4 regions of the Providencia sp. PROV_01 genome follow, and region 3 is predicted to be linked to each of the others. Evidence: predicted binding sites of a transcription regulator. Region 3 holds the regulator's gene; each other region holds the start of a gene.
The links. Region 3 encodes CRP, which controls carbon source genes, mostly activating them, when cyclic AMP is high. Its sites were predicted from a motif close to ATGTGANNNNNNTCACAT; they were not measured.

Region 1 (5,646 bases), 2.8 Mb from region 3:
ATGGCATTAGCCGATATCGCAAACCGCTATGTTGATGAAAAAGCCCCTTGGGTTGTGGCAAAACAAGAAGGTAAAGATCAAGAGCTGCAAGATATTTGCTCGATGGGCATCAATTTGTTCCGCGTTCTGATGACTTACCTGAAACCTGTTTTACCAGGGCTCACTAAGCGTGCTGAAGCTTTCTTAAATAGTCAATTATCATGGGATGCGATTAACACCCCATTATTGAACCACAGCGTCGCACCATTTAAGGCATTGTTTAACCGCATTGAAATGGCAAAAGTGGATGCAATGGTCGAAGCCTCAAAAGAGAGTATCAAACCCGTTCAGCAACTTACGGGGCCGCTAGCCGATGACCCAATTCAAGATACCATCACCTTTGATGACTTTGCGAAAATTGACCTGCGAATTGCATTAATCAAGCAAGCTGATTTTGTTGAAGGCTCAGACAAGCTACTGAAATTACAATTAGATATTGGCGGTGAAACTCGCCAAGTATTTTCTGGTATTCGCTCCGCTTACCCAGACCCTAAAGCTTTAGAAGGCCGTTTAACCGTGATGGTTGCCAACCTCGCACCCCGTAAAATGCGTTTTGGTATTTCTGAAGGTATGGTAATGGCTGCTGGCCCTGGCGGTAAAGATATCTTCTTACTCAGCCCAGACAGTGGTGCACAACCCGGTATGCAAGTTAAATAACCCATACTTGCTCTAGTCTGTTATTCATTAAAAGTGGGAAGCTAAATACTTCCCACTTTTTTATTGGCTTTTTATTGTGATCGGTAGCACAATAATAAAGTTAATTGTATGATGAATAGATATTACATTACAGGACCAGTCTCATGTCATTTAAACAGGTACTGATAACGGGATGGCAATATTTGCGAGCTTTCGCAATACTTTACTTTTGCCTGATTATTGGAAACCTTATCTCAACACTACTTCCATTCTCCATCCCCGGCAGCATTGTCGGCATGTTAATTTTATTCATATTGCTTGCGTTACAAATTATCCCCGCGAAGTGGGCACAACCCGGTTGCAGCATTTTGTTGAAAAATATGACCATCCTGTTTGTTCCTATTGGTGTTGGCATAATGAATTACTATGAATTACTCAGCCAACAAATGGTTCCTATCATCGTTTCCTGTGTGGTTAGTACCTTAATCGTTATGGTCGTTGTCGCCATCAGTTCCAACTATATTCATAAGGAACGCCCTGTCGTTGGGGCTCAACCTGATGACGTTCCTTTACCCCCCGAAGACCCAATTTCTTCGGTCATTAATAATGATAAAACTAAGGGGAATGAATAATGTTAGAACATATTTGGTGGTCATTGCCGCTGACCATTGTGGTGTTTTATTTGGCTCGTAAGCTGTCGACCACATTTAAGTTACCGATTTTAAACCCACTATTAATTACTATTGCGGTATTGATTGCACTACTAGTGATCACGAATACCTCTTATGAGCACTATTTTGCAGGTAGCAAAATACTCAATGATTTACTACAGCCTGCAGTCGTCGCGCTCGCTTTTCCACTTTACGAACAAATGCACCAAATTCGAGCCCAGTGGAAATCTTTATTAAGCATTTGTTTTGCAGGTAGTTTAGTGGCCATGTTTAGCGGTGCCGCCATCGCGTTATGGTTGGGGGCAACCCCTGATATCGCGGGTTCTATTTTGCCTAAATCGGTTACTACCCCTATCGCGATGGCTGTTGCTGATTCGGTTGGTGGGATCCCTGCGATTAGTGCCGCCTGCGTGTTATTTGTTGGGATCTTAGGCGCCATGTTTGGCCATAGCTTATTTGATGTGCTGCGTGTACGAACCCACGCATCAAGGGGACTCGCGATGGGAACCGCTTCCCACGCCCTAGGCACTGCCCGCTGTGCCGAAGTGAATTACATTGAAGGTGCTTACAGTTCCCTTGCATTGATGACCTGTGGGGTTATCACCTCACTTATAGCCCCGTTTATCTTTCCTGTTATTTTACATCTTTTTAGCTAAGCTTAATTCACTAAGCCAATATCCAAGCAAATGAGTAAGAGGAATTTATTAGCCTCTTACTCACTAACACACGGAGAAAACATGAGATATATCTCTCAATTAAAGAATTTGTTTCATATGTTTCATTTAAAATGGTGACTTAAGTCACATATTGTTGAGCGCATTATTGAATAGAATAAAAATAATTAATTAGGGAGGTAACACATGCATTCACGATTTAAGGCCGCTTGGGCCGAACTTCCAGAAAAGTTACAGTCGGTACTTAGACCAATCATTGATAATTCTGATTTCCGAGGTATGTTAACAGCGGAACAAGTCAAACAGATTAAAGCTGAAGCAGGTGTAAGCGACGCTGAATTAGCCTTTGCGTTGTTGCCTTTCGCTGCGGCTTATGCAATTACTCCAATCTCCCATTTTCACGTTGGTGCAATCGCTTGCGGCGCAAGTGGTAATTTATATTTCGGCGCCAATATGGAATTTAGCCATGTTTCAATGGGGCAAGTGATCCATGCAGAACAGTGTGCAGTGACACACTCTTGGATGAAAGGTGAAACGCAGATTACCTCAATTACCGTGAATTACACACCTTGTGGGCACTGCCGCCAATTTATGAATGAATTGCGTGAAGGCGGTAAAATTATGGTGAATTTACCGGGCCGCACACCCGCAGTACTACACCACTATTTACCCGACTCATTTGGGCCGTCTGACCTCAATATTACTACTTTACTACTCGACCCTGTTGACCATGGCTATAAAAACCAAAGCCGTGACCGGTTATTAAGTGCAGCAATTGAGGCTGCAAACCAATCCCATGCACCTTATAGCCGATCCCATTCAGGAATTGCGTTACAATTAAAAGATGGCTCACTGTTTACCGGACGCTACGCAGAAAATGCCGCATTCAACCCAAGTTTACCACCACTGCAAGCCGCTTTAATTATGATTAACCTTGCAGGTAAAGATATTCACGCCATCGACCAAGCTAAGTTTGTTGAAAAACAAGATGCGATTATCAAACATTGGTGTGTGACCGAAAATACATTACAGGCACTAGGTTGCCAAAATATTGAATTAGCTTATTTGGATTAATTTGATATTGATTTAAAAGTAACGGTTATTGCTGGGAGCTTGAATAAATAGCAATAACCGTATAGTTGTTATTAGAACTTTAATCTTGTTCACAAAACTATTTACCTGCAAAGTGGCCATCCATAATAGGACTCACTAGTTTTGATTAATATATGCCCTAGTAAGTAAATTCATTAAACAATTTTTCTGTTTCATTTATCGTGTCTTCTAATGTAATAACTAAAGGGATCTTTCGCATTTTTTCTAGCCAAGCTTGGCTTTGTTGCTGTTTTATCGATACAGATTGCGCGGCTTCTTCTTTCATGTCTAGCCAAATGCTAGCAAATAACGCTGATTCACCATTAAGTGATTTATTAGAAAAGCTATTTAATAGTTTCCCTATAATTTTATTCTTTTTACCTATAGATAATACTTCAAATACATCTTTAAACAACCAACCTTCATAAGGAATCCCTGAATTTAACATCGCTTCTTTTTTTATTTTAATAAATTCTTGATGTGTAATATCACCAATTGGGATGTTATCACTTTCTTTGCGATTTTTCATAATTCGTCCATATGCTAATTTGACTTCTTTTTGATACCGACTCCGTTTTTCACTGGTGAATGACTCACCCCGTGCCTTCATATGATTATTTAAAAACTCTTTTTCTAGATAAATAAAAATACTGAAATATTTATCACTTGAATCATTTATCTTTTGAGGGTTATATTTTTCATTAAAAGAGTAACCTTTATTTATGAGAATTAAACATGATAAAATTATAAAAATTAATTTAGAAATAATAAATTTAGAAACCATCATTAGAACTCCTTTTATTCTTATTAAAATTCATTGAATTATTAATCATTTCTTCAAACATAAAGTCTAATTCTTTTTCTATATTTTTAACTAAAGTAATCCGCCTCATTTTCTCCAGCCATCTTTTGCTTTTAATTTGCTTGTCTGATGGTGGTTTGGAAGCTTCTCTTACCATTGCATACCAAAGCATCATGAATAATTTAGCTTCCTTCGCAGGATCGTTGTTATTCATCACAAAAACGAACTGTTGCCATAGTGCCTCTCGGTTTCTCTCATTAATAATATCTAAAACATCTGCTAAAATCCAAGCATGATAAGACATTCCCATTTCATTTAAATTCTCACGATAAAAATCCATTGCCTGTTCATGGCTTAATTTTTTAATAAATGCTTCTTTTGGATACTTTAAAAATTCTAACATTGGGTTATTATCTTTTCCCCCCTTGAAAATAACTAATTTTTTTCTATCAAATATTAAATCCTTAGATTCAGAAAAGTATAACATCTGTAGCATAAAGAAAAGACGTGGCGTTTTAACACCTTTTTTTTCACAAAAATTAGTTGTATTTTTTTTATTATATTTTACATTATTTCCTTGAGGATTTTGGCAAGCACCGAGAAGAAAAACTGAAAGCACAACTATTAATTTATAATTCATATACATCCTTGTGATTCATAAAGTTAGAAACCAATAATCTTAAAAATAAATTATGTAAAAAACACATTGCCCACATAAAAAGAAACATCAGTAATCACCATTCGTTTACTAATAACTAAAATAATTTATTTTATTATAAGTAGACTTTTTAAATATTAATTAAAACTAAAAGATCCTCCAGAAGAATAACCACTATAACTAAATTCAGGTATACTTGGCATTGAGGGTATTGAGTATTTATCTTCAAATGAGTCCATTGAATTGTTCATTGATGACATATTGTCTCTTAACTGGCCAATCATATTTTCAAAATGATGGTTATTTCTTATGGTATCTGTAGGGAAGTCTTTAAATCCTGGCGTTCCCGGAAGAACAACACTCGGGCGTTCTAGATAATAATTTGTTGGTGTTTCATTATCCTTAAACCTATCAAGTAGGTTTGTTGTACGAGGTGCTAATTGTCTATTCGGTTCGGATTTTGGATAAGTGCTTTCCAATATCGATTTATCTACCATATTGTGTGGATACTTAATTGGAGGTGTTGACTTGTTGTTTATTGATGGCATATTTCCCCTTAAATCATCAATCATACGATCATAATGAGCAACATCTGGTTGATAATTAACTGATGGTGAATCAAATAAGCCTGTTTCTGGTAATATATAGTCAGGTCTTTCTAAATAATATTCAGACAATAGATTTTTATGTGTAAATTCCGTTTGGCCACGCCAATCTGTTTGTACTTGAAATGATTCTAAATGTTGTGAAGGATAATCCCAAAATGAAAAACGCTCTGTTCCTCTATCAATTAAAGGGTTTCCTGTATTATAAATAATTGTATTTATTCTATCCATATTATCTTCTTCTATATGAGATATAATATTTTGATAAGATTTCTTGGCTGTAACCACCACGCCATCTACTACATTATCAATATCCAGAACTCGTTTAGTCCAACTATGTATTTTAGGCTGCATATGCGCTGGAGCTTCATATAATGCTCTAAACATTATATCTTTAGTATTTATACTTAATAATATTTCACTTTCTATATCACCTACAGAATTTAAAGCTCTCTGCCAATAACTCTCT
Region 2 (5,646 bases), 180 kb from region 3:
CCCACGAGCAGGACGCGCATCATAAGCGCGAGTTAGCTCAGATGAGCTGCGCCATGACGAAACGGGAAAATAGGTATTCGCGCTGAGTTTTAAGTAATCTTGCCAGTATTCAGCCCCAACGCCTAACCGGGAATGATAATGTGAAAGGTCATGATCAAAGAATGCATTGACACCCACGGTGCTCTGCTCGTTGAAATGACGCAAACCAATCCCATTATTGCTTTGCAACCGGCCATCTGTATTGTGAATACTGTGCTGGGTAAATAACAACATATTAGCTTGTTGATACCAAGGGATGAGCCAATCAAAATGACTGTTTTTAAGCGATAGTTGCTTATCAAAATTCAGGCTGACTTTCACATTACCCGCTTTTGAGAGCCAATGAGTAATTTCCTCTATTGCGGCGTTAGCTGCTTGATTACTGAGATAACTTTGCGCCATTTGTGAGATTTCATGGCTATTTTTTTGTTCTACAAGCCATGTTGCGGCTGTTTTACTGTATTGCGCTAAGTTACGTTCACCATCGTTACTTTCTAGTTTTGGGATAGGACTCCCTAAAAGCGGGAGTTCATCCGGTGTTAGCATTTTTGCATCGCTGGGCAATGTTGACATAATAGCTAATGAGCCGGTCGCCACCAATAAGGCCAAAGGGGCCGGAAATTTCTTTTTAGAGCAAAGCATTAAATATATTCCTAGATTAGATATTCACTTTTAGTATTGTGGAATATGCGGTGTAAAAAACACTTGGGAATTAATTGGACTAATACAGAAAAGGGATTTGTATATTGGAAGAAATTAGGAATAGCCGATTTTTATTTATAATTGGAACATATTGAATAATAGACGAATAAAATAAAGAAATTTTCAATTGGAAAAAATCTTACCATAATAAAAACAAAAGATTAGATGAGGTATTATGGAATTAACATTTCTAGGAACTAGTGCTGGCGTGCCGACAAAAGAGCGTAATGTCACCAGTATGATATTAAATTTAATCGGTATCCGTAAAAGCTACTGGTTATTTGATTGTGGTGAAGGGACACAGCATCGCATTTTAAATAGCCCATTTAAAACACCAAAAATTGAAAAAATTTTTATTACTCATTTGCATGGAGACCATATTTTTGGTTTACCCGGGTTGTTATGCAGCCGCTCAATGGGGGGAGCAACAGACCCATTGATTGTTTATGGACCGAAAGGGTTAAAACAGGTTATTGAAACGGTACTCACCGTGAGCGTGTCTTATATGACATATCCACTGGAGATAGTGGAAATCGAAGCTGGCCAATTATTTGACGATGGAGAACTGATTGTGACGGCCTATGCCCTTGATCATCGTGTTGAGTGTTATGGTTATCGTATTGAAGAACATCCGAAACGTGGCGCATTAGATGCAGTGAAATTAGCTAATGACAATATTCCTCGTGGCCCTTGGATGCAAGCGCTTAAAGCGGGGGAAACGATAGTTCTTGATGATGGACGAACAGTGAATGGAGCTGATTACCTCGGTGAACCGATCCCCGGAAAGATTATTGCGATTTTTGGCGATACGCAACCGACAGAGCGAGCGCTGGAACTTGCGAGAAATGCCGATGTGATGATCCATGAAACGACCCTAGAAGCGGAGTTTGCACAAAAAGCCAATGAAAGAGGGCACTCGACTACGGTACAGGCGGCTGAGCTAGCTCGTGCGGCAGGGGTTAAACGGTTTATTGCCACTCACTTGAGTGGTCGTTATACGAGTGAGGATATCCCAAAGTTACTCGCGGAATGCCAAGCTGTGTTCCCCGCGAGCGAAATCGCAGAAGACTATTTGACAGTGAAGATCTAATGTAAGCGGGCAAGATATTGTCCGCTTAATCTATTGATGATTTTAATAAATTACTTTCACAAAGCCATTACGACAATATGTCTCATATTCATCAGAAAGTTGCCTATTTGTGACTATCACATCAAATTGTGATAATTCCCCCATATTGGCGGTCGCGACTTCATCAAACAGGTTATAAGGGGCGAGTAAAATCTTACGGATAGATTTTTCCATCGCTTTTTTCTTCATGGGTAAATCATCGAGATTATAGCAAGTTACGCCAAAATTCCCATGCACACCAGCTGCTGAAATAAAGGCTTTTTTCGGGTTGATTGAATCAAGTAATGAGGGGAGTGATGGGTTGTAAAAAGAATCACTTTTAGGGCGATATTCCCCGCCACATAATAGCGCAGTGGCATTTTTTTTCTGGCTAAGGGCGAGGAAAACGTTATGTGAGTAACAAATACCGGTGAAATTAATTTCTTCTGGGATGAGTGAAATCAAGGTGGCCATTTCAATGCCATTATCAAAGAAGATCACATCATCTTCGGTCACCATGCTAGCGGCAAGGTTCGGGATATATAATTCTTCCGTTTGATCGGGGGTGAAAATGTCGGCTTGTGCTTCTTGGGTCAGTAAATTAGCAGGTTGGGTAACAGAAACTATGTAGCCACCAAGCAGTGACATCGGAATTGGGCCTTCTGTATCTGCGCTCAGGTCTCGACGAATAGTCATCTCTGAAACTTCGAGTATTCTAGCAGCTTCTTTAAGATGAATGCGTCCTGAGCGTTTTAAACATTCACTTAAACGGCGAAGGCGTTCTTTTTGTTTAGTTTCTATCACCCTACAATCCTTTTTCAATACACAAAATTGGCGCGGTTAGACCGCGCCCCATCACTTAATAGTCACTTGGTTTGGTGTTATTGCCTGTGACAATGGCAACGCTTGCACTTGCACCGACACGGTTTGCACCCGCTTCAATCATTTTAATTGCGGTTTCACGGTCACGCACACCACCGGAGGCTTTTACACCGACTTCATCGCCAACCACTTTACGCATCAGTGCCACGTGGTGTTCTGTTGCGCCCATTGTACTGAAACCTGTTGAAGTTTTCACAAAACCGACTTTAATTGTGCGGCAAATTTCACAAACTTGAGTAATTTCTTCATCAGTTAACAGGCAATTTTCTAAAATAACTTTTAATGTTGCTTTACCACAGGCAGCAAATACCGCTTCAATGTCTTTGCGAACAAAGTCTAAGTCGCCACTTTTGAGCATGCCAATGTTGATAACCATATCCACTTCATCAGCACCACGACGCACGGCTTCTGCTGCTTCAAACGCTTTCGCTTCCGTTAAGCAAGCGCCTAATGGAAAGCCTACCACACAGCAAACTTTAACGTCGCTGTTTTTTAAAAGCTCGCTGGCTAAAGGAACATAACCTGTGTTTACGCACACCGATGCAAAATGGTGTTCTGCCGCTTCGGCACATAATGTTTTAATATCACTAACAGTGGCATTAGCAGCAAGTAAAGTGTGATCAATATATTTTGCTAAGTCTTGCATTTTCAACTTTCCTATATAAATGTGGGATAGACAACAAAGAATGAGGAAATGTGGTAGATATAACACTTGATCATTCGTTATTCGAGATCCTAATCACAAATGATATTTTTGCAACATGATAATGTTACTATCATATCATTATGTGATTTATTTAACACGAGGGACATTATGGATATAGCAGTTATTGGTTCAAACATGGTTGATTTGATCACTTACATCGATCAAATGCCAAAAGAAGGCGAAACTTTAGAAGCGCCAGCTTTCAAAATTGGTTGCGGTGGTAAAGGTGCGAACCAAGCGGTTGCTGCTGCTAAGTTGAATTCAAAAGTGATCATGTTAACCAAAGTGGGGGATGACATTTTTGCGGATAATACGATCCGTAACTTGGAGTCTTACGGTATTAACACTCGTTATGTGGAAAAAGTGCCTTGTACCTCAAGTGGCGTCGCACCTATTTTTGTTAATCAAAATTCATCAAACAGTATTTTGATCGTCAAAGGGGCGAATAAATTTTTATCACCTGAAGATATCGATCGTGCAGCGGAAGATCTGAAAAAATGTAAGTTGATCGTTCTGCAATTAGAAGTCCAGCTTGAAACGGTTTATCACGCGATTTCATTTGGCAATAAACATGGGATCCCAGTGTTACTGAACCCAGCCCCTGCACAACGTACGCTCGATCTCGATTTTGCCTGCCGATGTGATTTCTTTGTCCCTAATGAAACGGAACTTGAAATTTTAACCAATATGCCAGTCGACACGATGGATAACATTCGTCGTGCTGCGCAGTCTTTATTGGATAAAGGGTTAAAAAACGTCATCGTAACATTAGGGGAAAAAGGGGCGTTATGGATGACTCGCGACAGCGAGTTACATATACCCGCAATTAAAGTGAATGCGATTGACACCAGTGGTGCAGGGGATGCCTTTATCGGCTGCTTCTCGCATTACTATGTCCATACGGGGAATATTGAAGAAGCACTGAAAAAAGCCGTTCTGTTTTCGGCTTTCAGTGTGACAGGGAAAGGAACTCAATCTTCTTATCCAAGTGTTGAACAATTTAATGAATTTGTGCAAATCAACACCGCTAATGAATAGCTAAATAATAATAGTCCAACGTAGCTATATACCCTTTGAATAATTAAGTGGTCATCAGAGCCACATAGCCACTCATCGGGTATAAATTATAAAAATATAAGGGTTACTATGAACATTAAGAACATCACTCAGTTACCGGATGGCTACCTGAGTAAGACACCTCTATTCCAATTTATCCTACTATCGTGCCTGTTCCCATTATGGGGATGTGCCGCAGCATTAAATGATATTTTAATCACACAGTTTAAAAGTGTCTTTGAACTCAGTAACTTCGCCTCGGCTTTAGTACAAAGCGCATTCTATGGTGGTTATTTCTTAATCGCCATTCCGGCGTCGTTAGTGATCAAAAAAACCAGTTATAAATATGCCATTATGGTGGGGCTGATCCTGTATATCGCGGGTTGCAGTATGTTCTTCCCTGCATCTCATATGGCGACCTATACCATGTTCTTGGCGGCTATTTTCGCCATTGCGATAGGTTTAAGCTTTCTCGAAACCGCCGCGAATACCTATAGTTCAATGATAGGTCCTAAACAATACGCCACATTGCGTTTAAATATTAGCCAAACCTTCTACCCAATTGGTGCCGCAGGCGGGATCTTACTGGGCAAGTATCTGGTATTTTCCGAAGGGGATAGCTTACAAAACCAAATGGCGGGAATGAATGCGGAGCAAATCCATGAATTCCGTTTAGCCATGTTGGAAAATACCCTCGAACCTTATCGTTACATGATTATGGTATTGGTTGTGGTAATGATCTTATTCCTTATTACTAAGTTTCCTAAATGTAAAGTGGCAGAAACGCAAGATCATAAGCGTCCTACTGCATTAGAAACCTTAAAATATTTAGCGAAAAATAGTCGCTTTAGAAAAGGAATTATTGCCCAGTTTTTATATGTCGGAATGCAAGTGGCAGTATGGTCATTTACTATTCGTCTCGCATTAGAAATGGGGGATATTAACGAACGTGATGCCTCGAATTTCATGGTGTATAGCTTCGCTTGTTTCTTTATTGGTAAGTTTGTTGCCAATATTTTAATGACCCGCTTTAATGCAGAAAAAGTCTTAATTATCTACTCGGTGATTGGTGCGCTGTTCCTAATTTATGTTGCATTTATTCCGAGTTTTACAGCGGTCTATGCAGCGGTGATGGTCAGTATTCTGTTTGGAC
Region 3 (5,646 bases):
TGCATTACCCAAGTTAGCTTATATCACTAAACCAACGTTAATTATTCACGCCAAAGATGACCCATTTATGGCGCCTGAAGTTGTTCCTGATTTATCATTTTTACCCCACAATGTGGAATACCAAATGACAGAACATGGCGGGCACGTCGGCTTTGTGAGCGGTACATTGAGAAAACCGCAAATGTGGTTAGAAAGCCGTATTCCTCAATGGCTAACCCCTTATTTAGATAAGGAAATAATGTGATTATTCCTTGGCAAGAACTTGAGCCTGAAACATTGGAAAACCTGATTGAGAGCTACGTATTGCGTGAGGGAACCGACTACGGCTCCCATGAAAAAAGCCTGCAAGATAAGGTTAACGATGTGAAACGGCAGTTAGTTTCTGGCGAAATTGTGCTAGTCTGGTCTGAATTGCATGAATCGGTTAATTTCATGCCTAAAGGAAGTTTTTCTGTATGATGTTTTTATTCCATGGTTCATTTTTACGTCATCTTTTGTCATAAAAAAGTTGCGTGTTTTCCAACATAATCATGTCGTAAAACCATCAAATAAGGCTCACAACCCTAACACCCGTTAATCCGCTTCATGCACTATTGATTAAAATAGTGCTTATAAGCGCAGCACAGGGAGTCCACGATGTCTAAAAAGCACCCAATCATTGCTATCACCGGTTCAAGCGGGGCTGGCACAACGTCAACTAGCCAAGCATTTCGTAAAGTCTTTCATCAATTAAATATCCAGCCTGCAACATTAGAAGGGGATAGTTTTCACCGCTATACACGCCCTGAAATGGATATGGCTATCCGAAAAGCCAGAGAACAAGGCCGGCACATCAGTTACTTTGGCCCCGAAGCGAATGATTTTGCTTTGCTTGAACAAACTTTAGTCGACTATGCAAAAACGGGTTGTGGGCAATCCCGTAAATATCTACATACTTATGATGAAGCGGTACCTTATGGCTTGCAGCCCGGGACATTTACCCCTTGGGAACCGCTGCCAGATAAAACGGATATTTTGTTTTATGAGGGGCTACATGGCGGTGTTGTCACACCGGAACATAATGTCGCACAACATGTTGATTTACTTGTCGGTGTTGTCCCTATAGTCAACCTAGAATGGATCCAAAAATTAATCCGTGATACGACAGAGCGAGGGCACTCCCGCGAAGCCGTTATGGACTCTGTCGTGCGTTCTATGGGTGACTATATTAATTACATCACGCCACAATTTTCTCGCACTCACATCAATTTTCAACGCGTTCCGACGGTAGATACCTCCAACCCATTTTCGGCTAAAGCCATTCCATCACAAGATGAAAGCTTTATTGTGATCCGCTTTCGTGGGCTAGAGCAAATTGATTTCCCCTATTTGCTATCAATGATATCTGGCTCTTTCATTTCTGCAATGAATACAATTGTCGTCCCCGGAGGAAAACTAGGTTTAGCCATGGAATTAATTATGGCGCCAATAGTCGAAAAACTAATTAATCAAAAGGACAACAATTAAATTATTTTTTGATTAATAAATAAGATGCTTATCATTAATTAAGGTAAGCATCTTTTAATTCAAATATACCAATAAAAATTAAATTTATTTTTAGCTTTTTATTTCAAAGCTGTGTGTGACTTCAACGGTTTTCTCTAACATCAATGCGACTGAACAATATTTTTCAGCAGAAAGTTGAACGGCTCGTTCGACCGCTTTTTCCGTTAATTCATTCCCTGTTACAATAAAATGTAAATGGATTTTCACAAAATAACGAGGGGCTTCTTCGCGACGCTGTGAGGTTAATTTCACCTCACAATCCGTAATATCATAGCGGCCTTTTTGTAGAATCGAAACGACATCAATCGCGCTGCAACCACCCGCAGCCATTAGCACCATTTCCATTGGGCTTGGAGCTTTATCACCTGCATTGCCGTCCATCATCACTTGGTGCCCAGACGCAGACTCCCCTAGAAAAGAAAGTCCTTCAACCCACTTAACTCTTGCTTCCATTATATTTCCCCTTGAAATGAAATCGGTTTAAAGGCTACATTGTTCCATAGATACAATGAATGTTATATCAACTTTATTTGGCTGAAGCGATACAGGGAAGACTTTCTTTATTGGATATGCTACAAACAATACTTAGTTGATAGGATTAAGATCAAAACTCAACGGTTTAATTGATCATATTATAGTGTTGATATCAATTTGCGTTACCCAAAGCAATCAAAAACGCTGAAGCAATCAGCTGTTAGATTATTTAAAGGTATATAAGGCAAATTAATATGCTAAGCTAGTGACTTTAAAGCCAGCCTTTCTAGTATGTTTTTCTGAATGGCTGCAATAACATACAGAGGATAACGCTAATGGTTCTCGGCAAGCCACAAACAGACCCTACTCTTGAATGGTTTTTGTCACACTGCCATATTCATAAATATCCATCCAAGAGCACTCTTATCCATCAGGGTGAGAAAGCAGAAACCCTTTACTATATCGTTAAAGGTTCGGTGGCTGTTTTAATTAAAGATGAAGAAGGCAAAGAAATGATCCTCTCTTACCTGAATCAGGGGGATTTCATTGGTGAGCTTGGGTTATTTGAAGAAGGGCAAGAACGTACTGCGTGGGTTAGAGCCAAAATAGCCTGCGAAGTTGCTGAAATTTCTTACAAAAAATTCCGTCAATTAATTCAGGTAAACCCTGATATTTTAATGCGCCTTTCTGCGCAAATGGCTAGTCGCTTACAAACAACATCTGAGAAAGTCGGTAACCTCGCATTCTTAGACGTTACAGGCCGTATTGCTCAAACGCTATTAAACTTAGCTAAACAACCTGATGCAATGACACACCCAGACGGTATGCAAATCAAAATTACTCGTCAGGAAATAGGCCAAATCGTGGGTTGTTCCCGTGAAACAGTCGGCCGTATTCTAAAAATGTTAGAAGACCAAAACCTGATCTCTGCACATGGTAAAACCATTGTTGTTTACGGTACTCGTTAATTAACCTTTCAGCCTGGCCACCTTTGGCTGGGCTATTTATTTATCATATTAAATTCTAATAAAATCGCTTCTTTATATTCTCTTTATCACTTCCCCTTATAGAATAATAATTATTATCTTATTAATTAGGGAAATATTTATGACCATTACATTAGACTATTTATCGGGTAATCCGACGATTTTCAAAAAAATCATTAATTCCGATGATTTCATCAAAAAAATTTTTACGATTACCTCTTCACTGAAAAAAAGTCCACTTGATACGAATAACCAGCTAAAACCAACTCGTACCTGTAGCACTGAGAGTATTGATTCCGCCTATGAGAGCGACTTAGAAGAAACCAATAATATTAAGTGTTTAAGCACTGGTGAATTTTACGAAAAAGTCAATCAATTGAAAATTAAGCTATACGGAAAATATTCATCTACTTTTCTTTCTGAGCAAAGTACAGACTCATTAATAAAAGAAAATAGAGTTATTCTTGACCAATACAAAGAACTCCCCAAAAAAAATGCTGAATATGCTGATTTTTTATATCGCGATATTAGAATCCCTGGCATTAACAATAAAAGTCTACAAGAAAAAAAAGAGATTATAAAAAAATTTGTATTACCTAAACCTCTAACTAATAAAAATGGTTCAATGCTTCCTTTAAAAAAACAAATCATTCAAGAGTCTATTCGTCATATCACACTACCTTCCGTGGGTATAAAATATAAAACAGAAAGCAAATTTAATAAGAAATTAGTTTATATACATTACAAAATTTGTGAAGAAAATCGGCCTAATCAAAGAATCACCTCTTTGCCAAAAACCACTTTTGAGTTCAAGGGAAATATACCGCAAACAAAGTCATCATTACTAAGAGCACAACGAATAAAAGAACATTATAATTTATCGAGTAAAATTACCACACAGAAAACCAGCCTTAGCAAAGATAACTTAGCAAAAAATAAAATTTTAGTTAATAGTTCTGATTTATTAAAAATAATAGAAAAAGAATACCAATTGACCCAAGAAATGAATAACCATATAAAAATAATCGCTGAAATAGACGCCCAAATGAAGACTAACTCTCAATTACTAGCACTTTACAAGTCACCAATAATAAAATAAGTAAAATCGACTTATTATTCAATCAATTAAAATATTTGCATTGGCTAGAACAAATCCAAACACAAATATCACACACATGTAAATAAATAATCATAAACATCGATTTATTATATTAACTAACCTAAAAACAACCCAAAATAGCATTAATTGATAATTAAGGATCTCTCATGCACATAGACACCATCAATAGAAATGTAAGCAATCCCATCTTTAAAAAAAACATAGCATTAGAAATAGCGGAAAATTATTTCCCAATAATTAAGAAAATACGTAATACTAGATTGAATAATTTCATTCATTTATTTAGTTTTAACAAAAAAAACAAAGTAAATATGGATTCAAAGTTTTACTTAGAGTTAAAAAAAATAGAAACCAAAAAAAATGAGAATAACTCACGATTAAAAGTCGAATTAAATCAAAATAAAATAATATCATTAGAAAATGAACTACTTAAAAAGTCGTTTGAAATATCCCCAACAGTAAAAAACACTAAAGATGAAATTAATAGAAAAATAAGTAACGCATTAAAAATAGACAAGCCCTATGTAGAAGAATTAGTCAACAATAAAATAATTAAAGAACAGAATGACCTAATAGACCATTACACATACCATATTAAAAATATAGAATTAATTGAAACTAAAGAACAATTAAAAAATGATATATACAAATTAAAATTAGAGATAAAAAACGAGTCAAAAATAAGAGGGATTTATTATCTTGAAAAAAAACATGAAATATTAGAGTCATCATATAAAGAGATAGAAAATACATTTGGGGTGGAAGACCAAAATGAAAATTTAAAATCATTAATTAATTTACAATTAATCATTAAAAATTTATTAATTAAAGAATTAGATGATATTAAAAACAAAATTCATAATATAACGTTAAATAACTATAATAAAAAATCCATTAACCCCAAAAAAAGTCAAATATCGAAAAAATTAATGGAAGAAAAAAACAGCGTAACCCCAGAAGAGTCAATAATTAAAAAAAATTTAATTATCTGTGATGAAGATGGTACCCCTATTTATCATGATGAGGACCATAACTTTGATTTTGATGACGAATTAACTTTTTTAGCGAAGCCCGAAACCAATGAAATGGAAGATTCGTCATTAGTTAAAACACTAAGACTCGAAAATAGAGAATTAAAAAACTCGCTAGAGGAGTTAAGCAATAACTATTTCACTCTGCTTGATAAATTCCATCATAGGTCACACGAATACATTCTAAATACAATAACTCTTACTGACGTACCTCTAGATGATTTATCTACAAATGAAGAAACTATCGTCAAGCAGCCAAGTGAAATTAAACAAAAAACAATAGATAGTAAAGAGAACGTCACGGCAAAAAATACACAGAACAATCGTAGTTTAATGCAGAAAAAAACAGTTGTGAATTATTCACATTCCCATAACAGTCAATGTCTGGCTGCTGGCATCACCATATCCAGCACACCAGAACAATTGCAACAAAAACAAATAGAATTAAAAGCGAAAAATACAATAAAAATATCTGGCCGAAATAGAACGT
Region 4 (5,646 bases), 1.8 Mb from region 3:
TAAGTTGGATAAATTAGGTAATAAGATGCAGAAGAAATCAATTTATGTAGTCTACACAGGCGGAACAATTGGCATGCGCCATTCACCACAGGGATATGTTCCTGTTTCTGGTCATTTGCAAACTCAGTTAGCTCAAATGCCCGAGTTTCACCGCCCTGAAATGCCTGAGTTTACCATCCGTGAGCATCAACCGTTGATTGATTCATCTGATATCACTCCTGAAGATTGGCAGCTCATCGCTGATGATATTCGGGAAAATTATCCACTTTATGATGGGTTTGTTATATTACATGGCACTGATACTATGGCTTTCACCGCCTCAGCCTTATCTTTCATGTTTGAAAACTTGAAAAAGCCAGTGATCGTGACAGGGTCACAAATACCATTAGAAGCATTACGTTCTGATGGGCAAACAAATCTATTAAATGCCTTATATTTAGCGGCCAATTACCCTGTTAATGAGGTCGGGCTGTTTTTTAATAACAAATTATATCGCGGTAACCGCACCGTTAAGGCTCATGCTGACGGCTTTGATGCTTTCAGCTCACCTAACTGCTCCCCCTTAATGGAGGCGGGTATCAATATTCGTACATTCAATACGTGCCCTGCACCTATTGGCATAGGTGAATTTAAAAGCCACCGAATTACACCTCAACCTATCGGTGTTGTTACACTTTATCCGGGACTCTCGGTTGAGATTGTTCGCAATATTCTCCAACAACCTGTCAAAGCGCTTATATTGCGCTCTTACGGTGTCGGTAATGCCCCTCAACAGCCTGAATTACTACGTATACTTCGCGAGGCAACGAACCGAGGCATTATTGTGGTTAACCTGACACAATGTATTTCTGGCCGTGTTAATATGGAAGGCTATGCCACAGGACACGCTCTTGCAGAAGCTGGTGTGATAAGTGGATACGACATGACTTTTGAAGCCGCCTTAAGTAAATTGCACTACTTACTAAGCCAAAATTATACCCCCGCTTTAATCCGAGAGTTAATGCAGAATAATTTACGCGGCGAGTTGAGCTATGCTGATGAATAACAGATAACATACTGAGGACACAATGAAAGCAGCATTACTGTTAGTCGATTTACAAAACGATTTTTGCACCGGTGGCACATTAGCAGTAAATGAAAGTGAACATGTTATTGATGTTGCTAATAAGGCGATGGCTATTTGCCAACAAAAACAGATAGACATCATTGCAAGCCAAGATTGGCATCCCGCGACACATCTTAGTTTTGCGGCTAATTCAAATACTCAAATTGGCGAAGTCGGTGAGCTAAATGGCATTACACAAGTTTGGTGGCCTATTCATTGCGTACAAGGTGAGCACGGCGCTAAATTACACTCAGATTTAAACCAATCACTGATTAGTGCAACTTTCACCAAAGGGGAAAACCCACAGGTTGATAGCTATAGTGCCTTTTTCGATAACGATAAAATTAGCCAAACCCGCCTGCATGCATGGTTACAAGAACAACACATTTCACATTTAATTATTATGGGAATTGCGACGGATTACTGTGTCAAATTTACCGTGTTAGATGCCCTAAAATTAGGCTATAGCGTAGATGTTCTAGTGGATGGATGTAGAGGTGTTAATCTTGCAGCCAATGACAGCCAAGAAGCTTTAGACGAAATGAAAAAGCAAGGCGCGAGGTTAATCACGTTAACTGACCTGCATTAACCCAGACTTTGTAGACAAGTTTTCTCATATCAATTGAGAAAACTTGTTTTAGTGACGCTGTCACTGTACAACACCCTATTGAATAACCAAACTATTCTACAGATCTACAGAGTAACTGTTACTCATCATTATTTTGCGGTTTTAATGTTGCCAACATTTCACCTTGAAACAGCGTTTTTAGCTCTTGTTTGCTCTTCATCGTAATTTCGCCATTAGTCCCTACCGTCATATGCTCTGGGTCATGGTTATGCCGCGACTGCCACAATAATACCATTTGCAAGCTATGCTCTTTTTGTTCTGGCGTTAACATCACCCCATCCGGCCATTTACCTAGCTCAACTGCGGTTACTAGGCGCTGATAGATTTCAGGTGTCATCACTGCTAATAATTGTTCAAGTTGCTCTGGATTAACTTCAACGCTCACGGTAAGGCTCCTTCAAGTACGCAATTAACACGTTATTTTATTATTCTTAATTTTAGCTGATAGCTGAATCGTTTTTGTCATTCTAATATTAAAATTTCAGCACCCTTCAGCTCTTTATCCACGGGTCTTTTCACCATTATCATCATCGATAAAGCTTAATGATGCTGAATTAATACAGTAACGCTGCCCCGTGGGCTGCGGACCATCGGGAAATACATGCCCTAAATGCGCATTACAGTGTTGACAGCGAACCTCAATGCGATGCATCCCATGCGAGAAATCCTCAATGTATTTGATAGCCTCTTCATTGACGGGTTGATAAAAGCTTGGCCAACCACAACCTGCATCAAATTTGCTCTCAGACATAAATAAAGGTGAACCACAGCATAAACATTCGTACACACCATCTTTACGGTTATGCAATAATTGGCCACTGAATGGCGGCTCGGTACCTGCTTGCTGTGTAACGTAACGCTGCATTTCATTTAATTCTGAAATATCAATAGGTTGGTTATCTTTTTTTGACATATCACACCTAAATATTTAAATAACTAAAATGTTCAATGGTTATCATACATCAATTTCAATCAACAAAAAATTAACAACATTTTCTGTAAAACTATTCTAAACTAAGAAGCATCTTACTTTCCGTTTTGATTTGTGAACCGTATCACATATATCACTGATAGATGGTTTCATTATGCTGCACAATCCCGATAATACGTGCGGCTGTATTTGCCGCTGAAGTGGCTGACAAATAAGCAATTGGTGGTATCAGAATTGATTTTTTTCAATAATTGACACGATTCCGCTTGACGGCTGGCAAGGTTTTGGTAACTTTAACTACAACTTAATTCACGAATAAATAGCTGGTGGAAATACTATGACTATCAAAGTAGGTATTAATGGTTTTGGTCGTATTGGCCGTATCGTTTTCCGTGCTGCACAAGAGCGTTCTGACATCGAAATCGTTGCTATCAACGACCTGCTCGATGCAGAATACATGGCGTACATGCTGAAATACGACTCAACTCATGGTCGTTTCAACGGTACTGTTGAAGTTAAAGATGGTCACCTAGTTGTAAACGGCAAAAAAATCCGTGTAACAGCAGAAAAAGATCCTGCAAACCTGAAATGGAACGAAGTCGGTGTTGACGTCGTTGCTGAAGCTACAGGTATCTTCTTAACTGATGAAACTGCACGTAAACACATCCAAGCAGGTGCTAAGAAAGTTGTTCTGACTGGCCCTTCTAAAGATGATACTCCTATGTTCGTTATGGGCGTTAACCACAAAGCTTACGCAGGTCAAGAAATCGTTTCTAACGCATCTTGTACAACTAACTGCTTAGCTCCACTGGCTAAAGTTATCAACGACAAATTCGGTATCGTTGAAGGCCTGATGACAACTGTTCACGCAACAACTGCAACACAAAAAACTGTTGATGGCCCTTCACATAAAGACTGGCGTGGTGGTCGTGGTGCTGCTCAAAACATCATCCCATCATCAACCGGTGCGGCTAAAGCAGTAGGTAAAGTTATTCCAGAACTGAATGGCAAACTGACTGGTATGTCTTTCCGTGTACCTACTCCTAACGTTTCTGTAGTTGACTTAACTGTTCGTTTAGAAAAACCAGCAACTTACACTCAAATCTGTGATGCAATCAAAGAAGCAGCAGCAGGCGAGCTGAAAGGCGTTCTGGGTTACACTGAAGATGACGTTGTATCAACTGACTTCAACGGTGAGAAACTGACTTCAGTATTTGATGCTAAAGCTGGTATCGCACTGAACGACAACTTTGTTAAATTAGTTTCTTGGTATGACAACGAAACTGGTTACTCTAACAAAGTATTAGACTTGATCGCTCACATCTCTAAATAAGAGCTGTAACGAAATTTGTCTAACTGAGCCGCCGATTGGCGGCTCTTTTGTATCGTATCCAATAACAAATTAACACTTCATATTTTCTGCTATATCGCTTATGGTTGATCTCTTATTGGATACGCTATAAACATGACTTATTTTAGAATGAATACTATTCACCGCGTCACCGCGCCTTTAAATATACCGAATAGATACTCTAAATAATTCAAGTGAATGAACACAGTCAGCAATGCTGCAGTTTGAAAGATGACGAGTATTCACACTGTTCCATTAACACAGGCCTAATACCATGCACGACAAACTTTTTGCACTACCAGTCATTAAACAAGTCTCTGCTTACATCACTCAACGCCAACTCGGCGAGCTTCCACTTATTGTCATCTCGCACCCTAAGGTGCGTGGGGCCGTCAGTTTACAAGGTGCTCAACTTATTGATTGGCAACCCGCAGGGCAAAAACCTTGCTTATGGCTAAGTTCAGAAAGTGCTTTTAAAGAAGGTGTAGCTATCCGCGGTGGCATCCCTATTTGTTGGCCTTGGTTCGGCCCTGTTGCTAGCCCTAGCCATGGTTTTGCGCGAATTTTACCTTGGCAATTCACCGCACATAATGAGCATGAAGATGGCGTTATTTTAACCTTCACGTTAACGGATACCGACTATACCCGTAAATTATGGCCACATGAGTTCACTCTGATCCTCCGTATGAAACTCGGTGAAACATGTGAACTTGAACTAGAAAGTTATGGGGATTTCGAAACTACTGCCGCACTGCATAGTTATTTCAATATCAGTGATATTCAAAAAGCCACCGTCTATGGGTTAGGCGGTCACTATTTCGACAAAGTCGCAGATAAAGAAGTTTATGCCAATGAACCTCTCAAATTTAATAAACATACTGACCGTATTTATTCAGAACCGGATGAATATAGCTTATTACGTGATGATGGATGGGCTCGTACAATAGAAATTCATCATTACCATAATAGTGATGTTGTCTGTTGGAACCCTTGGGCAGAGTTATCATGCAGTATGGACGATATGCCAAATAATGGGTACAAACAAATGGCTTGTGTAGAAACGGCAAGGATTAATGTCCCAATGAAAAGTGAGGCACAGCACCCTGCTCGCCTTTCATTAGTGATGGTCAGTCGCGATAATAAACCGCAAGATTAATCATCCAGTCTAAGTGTATAAGATTTCTAAATAGATCAAATTGAGCCCCTGATAAACATAATGATATCAGGGGCTCAATAATTTAACTTTCGATAACAAACTTAGAATGTGTAAGTGACACCTGTCCACATAATGGCGGAAACATCTTTATTCACCATTGGGCTATCTTTCACTTCACTTGGTAGGCGGTCAACACGGCCCATTGCAAATACCGTCCAATTTTCATCAAAGCGATAATTTCCTGTCACTTCAACGTATGGTGTCCAACTTGAACCTGGGTTATAACGTTTTAAACCGCTATTACGTGATTCTTTTGAAGAAATACCATATTCATAACGGTTTTGGTTCTTGCTATCCCATTTAATACCAAGACCTGGGGTGATTGACCACTTATCACCTTCAAAACCATACAGATAGGCGAATTCACCACGAATACCATTACTGATACCTAGGATATCACCAGAAATATTCGTTC

Region 1: the regulator CRP is predicted to act here: its motif matches at 2,084-2,101, upstream of cdd (cytidine deaminase).
Region 2: the regulator CRP is predicted to act here: its motif matches at 3,518-3,535, upstream of deoC (deoxyribose-phosphate aldolase).
Region 4: the regulator CRP is predicted to act here: its motif matches at 2,777-2,794, upstream of msrB (peptide-methionine (R)-S-oxide reductase MsrB).

The regions. Positions count from the first base shown of each region.
Region 1 is NZ_JBRFKD010000002.1:3,527,227-3,532,872, forward strand. Features, by position in the region: gene metG (methionine--tRNA ligase) at 1-696, shown strand, start outside; gene ACU696_RS17170 (CidA/LrgA family protein) at 840-1,307, shown strand; gene ACU696_RS17175 (CidB/LrgB family autolysis modulator) at 1,307-2,002, shown strand; gene cdd (cytidine deaminase) at 2,207-3,094, shown strand; gene ACU696_RS17185 (hypothetical protein) at 3,252-3,899, opposite strand; gene ACU696_RS17190 (hypothetical protein) at 3,886-4,554, opposite strand; gene ACU696_RS17195 (serine protease) at 4,710-5,646, opposite strand, start outside.
Region 2 is NZ_JBRFKD010000002.1:877,520-883,165, forward strand. Features, by position in the region: gene ACU696_RS04635 (inverse autotransporter beta domain-containing protein) at 1-681, opposite strand, end outside; gene rnz (ribonuclease Z) at 917-1,831, shown strand; gene deoR (DNA-binding transcriptional repressor DeoR) at 1,874-2,653, opposite strand; gene deoC (deoxyribose-phosphate aldolase) at 2,709-3,377, opposite strand; gene rbsK (ribokinase) at 3,546-4,475, shown strand; gene fucP (L-fucose:H+ symporter permease) at 4,584-5,646, shown strand, end outside.
Region 3 is NZ_JBRFKD010000002.1:697,166-702,811, reverse strand. Features, by position in the region: gene ACU696_RS03990 (hydrolase) at 1-244, shown strand, start outside; gene ACU696_RS03985 (YheU family protein) at 241-459, shown strand; gene ACU696_RS03980 (phosphoribulokinase) at 637-1,506, shown strand; gene ACU696_RS03975 (OsmC family protein) at 1,597-1,998, opposite strand; gene crp (cAMP-activated global transcriptional regulator CRP) at 2,355-2,987, shown strand; gene ACU696_RS03965 (hypothetical protein) at 3,127-4,104, shown strand; gene ACU696_RS03960 (hypothetical protein) at 4,272-5,646, shown strand, end outside.
Region 4 is NZ_JBRFKD010000002.1:2,539,446-2,545,091, reverse strand. Features, by position in the region: gene ansA (asparaginase) at 26-1,045, shown strand; gene pncA (bifunctional nicotinamidase/pyrazinamidase) at 1,068-1,694, shown strand; gene ACU696_RS12420 (YeaC family protein) at 1,813-2,118, opposite strand; gene msrB (peptide-methionine (R)-S-oxide reductase MsrB) at 2,233-2,646, opposite strand; gene gapA (glyceraldehyde-3-phosphate dehydrogenase) at 3,002-3,997, shown strand; gene ACU696_RS12405 (D-hexose-6-phosphate mutarotase) at 4,290-5,171, shown strand; gene ACU696_RS12400 (MipA/OmpV family protein) at 5,273-5,646, opposite strand, start outside.